2 regions of the Vulcanithermus mediatlanticus genome follow, and region 1 is predicted to be linked to the other one. Evidence: a T-box and tRNA genes for the amino acid it is inferred to sense, from the RefSeq annotation. Region 1 holds a T-box; the other holds one or more tRNA genes.
The links. A T-box is a leader RNA that pairs with one kind of tRNA and senses whether it is charged. The one in region 1 lies ahead of ileS (isoleucine--tRNA ligase), so its partner is inferred to be a tRNA-Ile.

Region 1 (4,233 bases):
CGCCAGCAGTGGGGGTAGCTGTGCAGGAAGTCCTGGCGCATGAGCAAGAGCCCCCGGTCTTTGAGGTCGCGGATGATCTCTTTGTTGGCATCCCGGAAGAAGCGCCCCTGGAAGGGGCCGACCTTGATCTTCCCTTCCTCATCGACCGTGATCAGGACCGGTAAGTCGTAACGCCGGGCGACCTCCATGTCTTCAGCACCGAAGGCTGGGGCCTGGTGGACGATGCCGGTGCCGTCTTCCTTGGTGACGTAGTCGGCCAAGACGACATAATGCGCCGGTTTGTCGGCCTCGACGAAGCGGTAGGGCGGGTCGTAGGCCAAGCGCTCGAGCGCCCTGCCGCGAAAGCGCTTTTTCACCCTGGCTTTGTCCCCGAAGAGCTTTTGCCCGAGGCCGATCTCAAGGATGAGGGTCTCGCCCTCGTATTCGAAGGCGGCATAGGTGAACTCGGGGTTCACGGCGGCGGCCGCGTTTCCGGTGAGCGTCCAGGGCGTGGTGGTCCAGACCAGCAGGCTTGCCTGGTCGAGCCCCAGCTTTCCAGGTTCCCGCAGGGGAAAGCGGACGTAGATCGAGGGATCGCTGATTTCCTTGTACCCCTCCGCGACCTCGTGCGAAGACAGGGGTGTGCCGCAGCGCGGGCAATAGGGGACGACTTTGTAGTCTTTGTAGATGAGCCCCTTTTTCCAAAGCTCGCCGAGGCTCCACCAGACCGACTCGATGTAACGCTTGTCAAAGGTGTAGTAGGCGTCGCTCAGGTCGACCCAAAACGCGATGCGCTCGGTAAAGCGCTCCCATTCCTTTTCGTATTCGAGCACCGAGGCTTTGCAGGCCCGGTTGAAGGCCTCGATGCCGTAGCGTTCGATGTCGCGTTTGCTCTTGAGTCCGAGCTTCTTTTCTACCTCGAGCTCGACGGGAAGGCCGTGCGTGTCCCAGCCGGCTTTGCGGGGGACGAAGTAGCCCTGCATGGTTTTGAATCGGGGAAAGAGATCCTTGTAGCTCCTGGCCTGGGCGTGGTGGACCCCGGGTCTTCCGTTGGCGGTCGGGGGACCTTCGTAAAAGGTAAACTGCGGCTTTCCACGGCGCTGGTCGAGACTCTTTTCAAAGATTCGCGCCTTTTTCCAGAATTCGAGGATCGCCTCCTCGAGCTGGGGAAAGTTCGGCGAACCGACTTCCTTGAACATCTCCACCTCCAAGAACGGGAAACGCCCGCGCTCGGCGCGCGGACGAGGCGATGCCCCGCGGTACCACCGCGCTTCGCGGTCTTGCGACCGCGCCCTCTTTTAGCGCTGTAACGGGCGCACCCGGCGGGCATTACTCGGCTCTCGCCTTTCCTCCCGCGGCTCGGGGGTGATTTTCCGCGCTCCGGTTCCCACCCGGCTCTCACCATCCCGGGCTCGCTGTGGGGCCTCGAACGCGTACTCGTCCCCGTCGTCGCCTTTACAAAAGCCCTTTCTGGGGCTATAATTGGCCTCCGGAAGTCCGGCGACCGTGGGTACATCCTAGCAAAACCCTAAAATGCCCGTCAATTTGGCCGGATTCCGTTCCCGAGAATAGTGAGGTTGCCATGGAGCTGTACTTGGATACTGCCAATATCGAAGAGATCCGCGAGATCGTACGCTGGGGCGTGCTTGCGGGTGTGACCACGAACCCGACCCTGGTCGCCAAGTCGGGACGTGATTTGAAGGCCGTGATCGTCGAGATCGCCGAAACGGTGAAGGGCCCGGTTTCGGCGGAAGTGATTTCCACCGACGCCGAGGGGATGATCCGGGAGGCGCACGAACTCGCGCGCCTTTCCGGCTACGTGGTGATCAAGGTCCCGATGACCCCGGAGGGTCTTGCCGCGACCCGGGTGCTCGCCGATGAAGGGATTCCCGTGAACGTTACCCTCGTGTTCTCACCCACGCAGGCCCTGCTCGCGGCGCGAGCCGGGGCGCGGTATGTGAGCCCCTTCGTCGGCCGTGTCGACGACATTTCGTGGGATGGGATCGCCCTCATCGAAAAGATCTCCGAAATCTTTCAAATCCACGACCTGCCAACCAAGATCATCGCCGCGAGCATTCGCCACCCCAGGCACGTGGTGGATGCCGCGCTCGCCGGCGCCGACATCGCTACCGTTCCCTACAAGGTGATGAAGCAAATGGTCGAGCATCCCCTCACCGACAAAGGCATCGAGCGTTTCCTCGCCGATTGGCGTCAGGCCCAATCCGACCTACGTGGATGAACGAGTGGTGGCAAAGATGAGCCGGAAAAAAAACAGCCCAGAGCAGCTGACCTTCCAGGAACTTTCGTCGAAGATCCTCCCCGAGCTCCACCTCATCGCCGCTCAGGTCGGCCTTCCCAATTACAAGCGCATGAAGAAGGACGAGCTGGTGATGGCGCTGTTGGAGAAGGAGGCCGAGGGCGAGGGGTTGCAGCTCGCGCGCGGTTATTTGGAGATCAGCCCCGATGGCTACGGGTTCTTGCAGGAGAATGTCTACAACCTCGATTCGCGGAGCGTGATCGTCTCCGCTGGGCTGATCAAGCAGTTCGCGCTGCGGAGTGGTGACTATGTGGTTGGCAAAGCCCGAGCACCGCGTGAGAACGAGCGCTACGGCACCCTCATCCGGGTCGAGGCGATCAACGGCGTTGATCCGGAAACGGCGAGGCAGCGACCGAAGTTCGACGAGCTGATCCCACAATTCCCCGACCGCAGAATCCGCCTCGAGACCACCGCCGATGAGCTGGCCACCCGGGTCATCGATCTCCTCGCGCCCATCGGTCGGGGGCAGCGTGGTCTCATCGTCGCCCCGCCCAAAGCGGGTAAGACCACCCTGCTCAAGAAGATCGCCCGGGCAGTGGTGCAAAACGAGCCCGACATCAAGGTCATCGTGCTCCTCATCGACGAGCGGCCGGAGGAAGTCACCGACTTCCGGGAGGAGGTGGAAGGGGTCGAGGTCATCGCCAGCACCTTCGACGAGCCCCCGCAAAGCCACATCCGGGTCGCCGAGTTCGTCCACGAACGCGCCAAGCGGATCGTCGAAGAGGGGGGTCACGTGATGATCCTCCTCGACTCGATCACCCGCCTTGCCCGGGCCAACAACCTGGTGACGCCGCCCACGGGGAGGACGCTCTCCGGCGGTCTGGACTCCGCTGCCCTCCACTTCCCCAAGAAGTTCCTGGGCGCGGCGCGGAACATTCGGGGAGGCGGTTCCCTGACCATCCTGGCCACGGCTTTGGTTGAGACCGGGAGCCGGATGGACGACGTCATCTTCGAAGAGTTCAAGGGGACGGGCAACATGGAGCTTCATCTCTCCCGGCGACTCGAGGAGCGCCGCATCTTCCCTGCCATCGACATCCTCAAGTCCGGGACCCGTCGCGAGGAGCTCCTCCTGGGAGAAGAGGTCATTCACAAAATGTGGCTGCTCAGGAAGGTTCTCGCCGATATGGACCCCGCCGAGGCCATGGAGATGCTCCTGTCGCGCTTGTCAAAGACCAAATCCAACGCAGAATTCCTTGCCACGCTGGCCGCGCGATAGGTATACTCCTCGTTGTGGAGGCACCCCGTGGCGCGAACTAGTTGGATGACCTTCATGCTCGCCGGCGCGTTCATCACTTTGCCGTTTTCGCCCGAGAAGATTCTCGCCGACTACGCTTCCCAGCTTGAGCGCCCGCAGGTGGTGCTGACGCCGGCCCAGACGGCCAAACCCCGCGACGAACGGCGCGGGGTGGCGCTCCACATCGTCCGCCCGGGTGAAAGCCTCGCGCTGCTCGCAAGCCAGTACGGTACGTCCGTCGAGGCCATTCAAAAGGCCAGCGGCATCAAGGGCGAGCGCATTCAACCCGGTCAGGAACTGCGAATTCCTTTCGAGCTCCCCGAGCGCGAGGGGCCGCGCCTCCCACCGGGTGTCCGCCTTTACCGGGTTCAGCAGGGCGATACCCTCGAGGGCATCGCCAAGCGCTTCCGACTCTCGATCCTCGAGCTCGTTTCGGCCAACCCCGCCCTTGAGAGCCTCGATCACCTTCCGCTTGGCAGCCAGCTTCTCATTCCCGAAGGGCTAAAAGGCCGTATCGTCGCCCTTTCGCCAGGGGAGACGCTGCTGGATCTCGCGCTCCGCTACGGGATCGACCCCGGCCTGCTGGCCGAGGTCAACGGGATCGACGACCCCAGAGCGTTAAAGCCCGGGGATTACGTCCTCTTGCCCCATCTGCAGGCCAAAGACGTTTTAGCCCGGCTGGAAAAGAAACGCGAGGAAGAGC
Region 2 (4,233 bases), 550 kb from region 1:
ACCGAAAGAAAAGGGCGACCAAGGCGAAAGAAAAAACGGAATGAAACGACCCTTGGTTCTCTCGCGGTCCGGGAGTGAGGCGCTGAAATGGATTGGACAGACTTTGCTTTTGCTTTCCTCCTTGGAGCCTGGCTGATCTACTCGGGCTCAAAATCGAAAGGTTGGATCGCCCGGGGTTGGCGATACGGCCTTGGGATAATCCTTCTGTTGATGTCGCTCGTATTCATCCCAAATGGCGCATCCGAGTCTGATGCCAGCAAGACTGAGGTAGAAGCCAAAGCAACCGCTACCTACGCTCAAACAACCCCCAGCACTAAGCCGTATCGGGCAGCCATTCCCGGTCTGGAGTGGACCGATATCGTCTTGAATCTGGAAAGACAGCCCTTCGGTTTCAAGTTCAAAAGGGTCAAACTCGAGGGCGCTTGGGCCAAGACGGCTAACAAAGTTGACCCAGACACCGGTGCAAGGATGACTGTTGAAGTGGTCTACGATTACGGCGTCTATCGCGTTCAAGCTGATGTATCTGGGGCGAACGCATATCCAACGGCCTCGTGGCTTCTGCCTTACGTTGCCACTCTCCCCTACGATGGGTCTAGCCCACGAGAGGCCAAAACCTGGGTTGCTGAAGCGTTGAAATACGGCAAGAAAGTTCAAACCCGGCATTTTGGGCCAGCGACCTTCGAGGTCTATGTGACTTCGCCAACGTATTACGGCCTCAAGATCTATCCGGCACGCTAACTGCATAAAAAAAATAAAAATGCCCCGCCGCAAAGGAGAAGGCCTGATCCGCCAGCACCCAGCAGCCGTGGAAGATCCGCGTCGAGGCGCCCAGGGGGCCAGATGGCAAGCGGCGGCGCCTGGTTGCCTACGCCCGCACCTGGGAAGACACCATCGGGAAGCGGGTCGAGCTCCTGATCAAGGCCGGCCGCGAAACCCCAGAGGAGGCGGGGAAGTCTATCACCCTTGGCGAGTGAATCGAGGGCTTCTTGAGGCGCTGCGATGGCAAGGTCAGGCCGAACACCCTAGCCCGCTACCGCACCTACGCCAAGCACCTCGAGCCTCTGGCCCACTACCCCCTCTCAGAGCTCAAGGTGGCCCAGCTCGAGGTCCTCTACAAGGACCTCTCCACCAAGCTCGGTCGCAGCCACCTGGTCCGCATCAGCACCTTTCTCCAGCGGTTCAAAACATTTTGGGTCTTTCTCATCGGGCAAAACCCGAGTAGGGTGGTCAAACAAGAGGAACCCCCGGTCTTCGGACCGGGGGTTTTCCTCGTTCTGCTCTTGGTGGGCGATGGTGGACTTGAACCACCGACCTCACGCTTATCAGGCGTGCGCTCTAACCAGCTGAGCTAATCGCCCGCCCAGCACCCAACAACTTAGCAGTTTCCCCCCACCCGGTCAAGGGCTGACCTGGGCCTCGGTGCGCTGGTTGACGGCGTCCACGGCGATGATCGTTGCCCCCTTGGCCGGCACCTCGGCGTAGAACCTGACCCGTTTTCCCTTGGGCAGGTTCAAGCGGCTGAAGGTCTCGCCGTAGCGCACCACCACACGGTCAACTTCGACATCGTCGCTGGCCACGCCGACGATTCGCAGCCGTCCATCGACCTCTTCCACCCGTTCGATGGTGACCCGGGGCGGCGCCTCGTCGAGGACCAGGTCGAGGTCACGGCTCGTGGTGTGGCCCTCGAGGTCCTTCGCCACGACCTTGACCCTGATCCGGCCGGCCTGCGGTGCCTTGAGCTGGAAGCGGAAACGCACCAACCGTTTCCCCTTCATCTCGGGGAGCAAAACCTCGGTCCCCGCCACCTCAACGCTCGCCACGCCGGTATCATCGAAGGCGTAGCCCTCGACAGTCACCGCCCGCCCCTTGGCGACCGCTCCTCCGGTCGGGTGGGTAATTCCGAGGAATGGCGCGGTCTGATCGGGGCGAGCGGCGCAGGCGCTGAGCACCACCACCAGGACGGAGAGGAGCAAGGCCCTTCGCATCCCCCCGATCCTACCCCTCCCCTCGGCCAAGCGGGGACCCATCGCCGGCCTTAGGGCGACTGGGGAACCTGCCCGGGCAGCTGGAAGTAAAGCCTGGGGCCGACGCGCACCGACACACCCGGCCCCGAGTTCAGCCAGTAGCCGAAGACGACCTCGCTCAAGATCGAGACGCCCTTCTGCGCCCCCGAGGGCCAGTCAAACCCCAGCGTCCCCAGGGCCGCCACGTCGGCGCCGCTCCCGCTGCTGTAGCGCACACCCATCCCACCGCCAACGTAGAGGGTGAACACGTCCGTGGGCACGGGATAGAGCGCCTCCGCCTGAACGCTTGCATAAACACCGCCGCTGGTGGTGCTGAAAATGACCGCGCCCCGGGCGCTCATGGGCCCGAGCGCATCCGTCTGGCCACCGGCCAGCTGGACGTTAATCGAAAACGGCGCAAGCCCGATCTCGCCCAACAGCAACTCGCCAAAGTAACGCGACTGGGCATAGCCCGGCGCAGCCAAAGCCAGCGCCAGGGTGACGACGGCAACCACGGAAAAGCCTTTCACCCCTCGCATCACTGCACCTCCTGCCTGAAATGCTAGCACGCACCGCTCGGGATCCCCGGTGTCATTGCACAAATCGGCGGCGCCCGGATTCTCGGGCGCCGCGCTCACTGCACCCGGTTCACCGGAAGTTCACGCCAACCTTCCCGCCGTAGCCAACGGCAAACCCTCCAAAGAGCGAGCCGAATGAGAACATGGGGCCAACATTGACCTCGCTGAAGACCGACATGTTCGATCCAGGGAGATCGAACTCGAGGCCAGCCAACATATGCGGGTAAACGCTCATGACCGAGACCCCTACAACGCTGTAGAAGGAGCCGCCCACGCCACCGCCGTAATAGTAGGAGAAGGGATTCTCCATCGACATATCCATCATCCCGCGACCCATGATCATGTCGAGCGAGGCATCAACCCCAAAACCGTAGAAGAAGGGGATGCCAACGCTTACCCGCATGTCGCCCATGAAGTAGTGCCCGCCTATGCCGCCGGGGTACCCGGTGTAAACGCCAAACTTTTGCGCAGCACCGAAACTTAAGAAACCTAAAGCCAAGCCGACCACGAACATGCCAAGCGCCTTCTTCATAACAAAACACCTCCTGCGACTTTGATTACAATTATGAGGATATCATAAAAACAATTTACGTGGTGTACTCGGCATTGATCTTGACGTATCCCTCGGTCAGATCGCAGCCCCAGGCCTCTCCCCTGCCCTCCCCGAGCATAAGGTCGATCTCGACGATGACCTCGCCCTGCCGCATGGCTTTCGAACACGCCGCCGCGTCGTACGCAAGGGGCGCGCCATCATAGAGCAAGAAGCCCTGGAGTGCGATCCGGAGCCGCTCGGGGTGAAACCTGGCCCCGGAGTAACCGAGGGCGGCCAGCACCCTGCCCCAGTTGGGATCGTTGCCATAGACGGCAGCTTTCCACAAAGGACTGCCGGCCACCGCCCGGGCGGCGACCCGCGCCTCTTCATCGCTGGCCGCGCCCCGGACCCGTACCGTGATCAGCTTGGTGGCCCCTTCACCATCGGCGGCGATCTGACGCGCCAGCGAGCGGGCCACGGCCTCGACGGCGTCCCAAAAGCCATCTGCGTCGGGGGCCTTTTTGAGGCCGCTGGAAAGGAGCACCGCCATGTCGTTGGTCGAGGTATCGCCGTCCACCGTCACCTGGTTGAAGGTACGGGCAACCGCCTCGGGCCAGCGCCGGCGAAGCGCCGGCTCGGAAATGTCAGCGTCGGTCAGGAGAAAGGCGAACATCGTGGCCATGTTGGGGTGGATCATGCCGCTGCCCTTGGCCACGCCGACCACGCGCGCGCCGCCAGGGAGCGAGGCCTCGGCGAGTTTCGGCCGGGTGTCGGTGGTCATGATGGCCTCGGCAAAACCCTTGAGATCCGAGCCTAGCTCAAGATTGGGAAGGGCCGAGGCAATCTTCTCCACCGGCAAGGGCACCCCGATCACGCCGGTGCTGGCGGTGAGCACCGTTTCCACCGAAACCCCAAGCCGCTCGGCCGCGCTCGCGGCCATGCGCAGGTTGTCAGCCGGGCCGCGTTCCCCGGTGGCGGCGTTGGCATTCCCGGCGTTCACCACCAGGGCACGCAGCGGTACCCCTTGCGCATAGAGGGCGCGATCGCGAAGCACGCACGGCGCCGCGGCCCGGTTGGTGGTGGCGACGTAGGCCCAGCGGAGGGGGAGTTCCCCGAAAAG

Region 2: it has a tRNA-Ile gene. The T-box ahead of ileS (isoleucine--tRNA ligase) is inferred to sense a tRNA for this amino acid. The anticodon was not compared.

What each region holds. Positions count from the first base shown of each region.
Region 1 covers NZ_AP042385.1:1,933,423-1,937,655, forward strand. The annotation lists gene ileS (isoleucine--tRNA ligase) at 1-1,178, opposite strand, end outside; T-box leader at 1,214-1,438, opposite strand; gene fsa (fructose-6-phosphate aldolase) at 1,562-2,218, shown strand; gene rho (transcription termination factor Rho) at 2,235-3,512, shown strand; gene ACZ5BT_RS11010 (peptidoglycan DD-metalloendopeptidase family protein) at 3,540-4,233, shown strand, end outside.
Region 2 covers NZ_AP042385.1:1,387,955-1,392,187, reverse strand. The annotation lists gene ACZ5BT_RS08110 (type I restriction enzyme HsdR N-terminal domain-containing protein) at 1-44, shown strand, start outside; gene ACZ5BT_RS08105 (hypothetical protein) at 88-738, shown strand; tRNA gene ACZ5BT_RS08100 (tRNA-Ile) at 1,282-1,358, opposite strand; gene ACZ5BT_RS08095 (hypothetical protein) at 1,398-1,985, opposite strand; gene ACZ5BT_RS08090 (hypothetical protein) at 2,036-2,542, opposite strand; gene ACZ5BT_RS08085 (hypothetical protein) at 2,652-3,113, opposite strand; gene argJ (bifunctional glutamate N-acetyltransferase/amino-acid acetyltransferase ArgJ) at 3,169-4,233, opposite strand, start outside.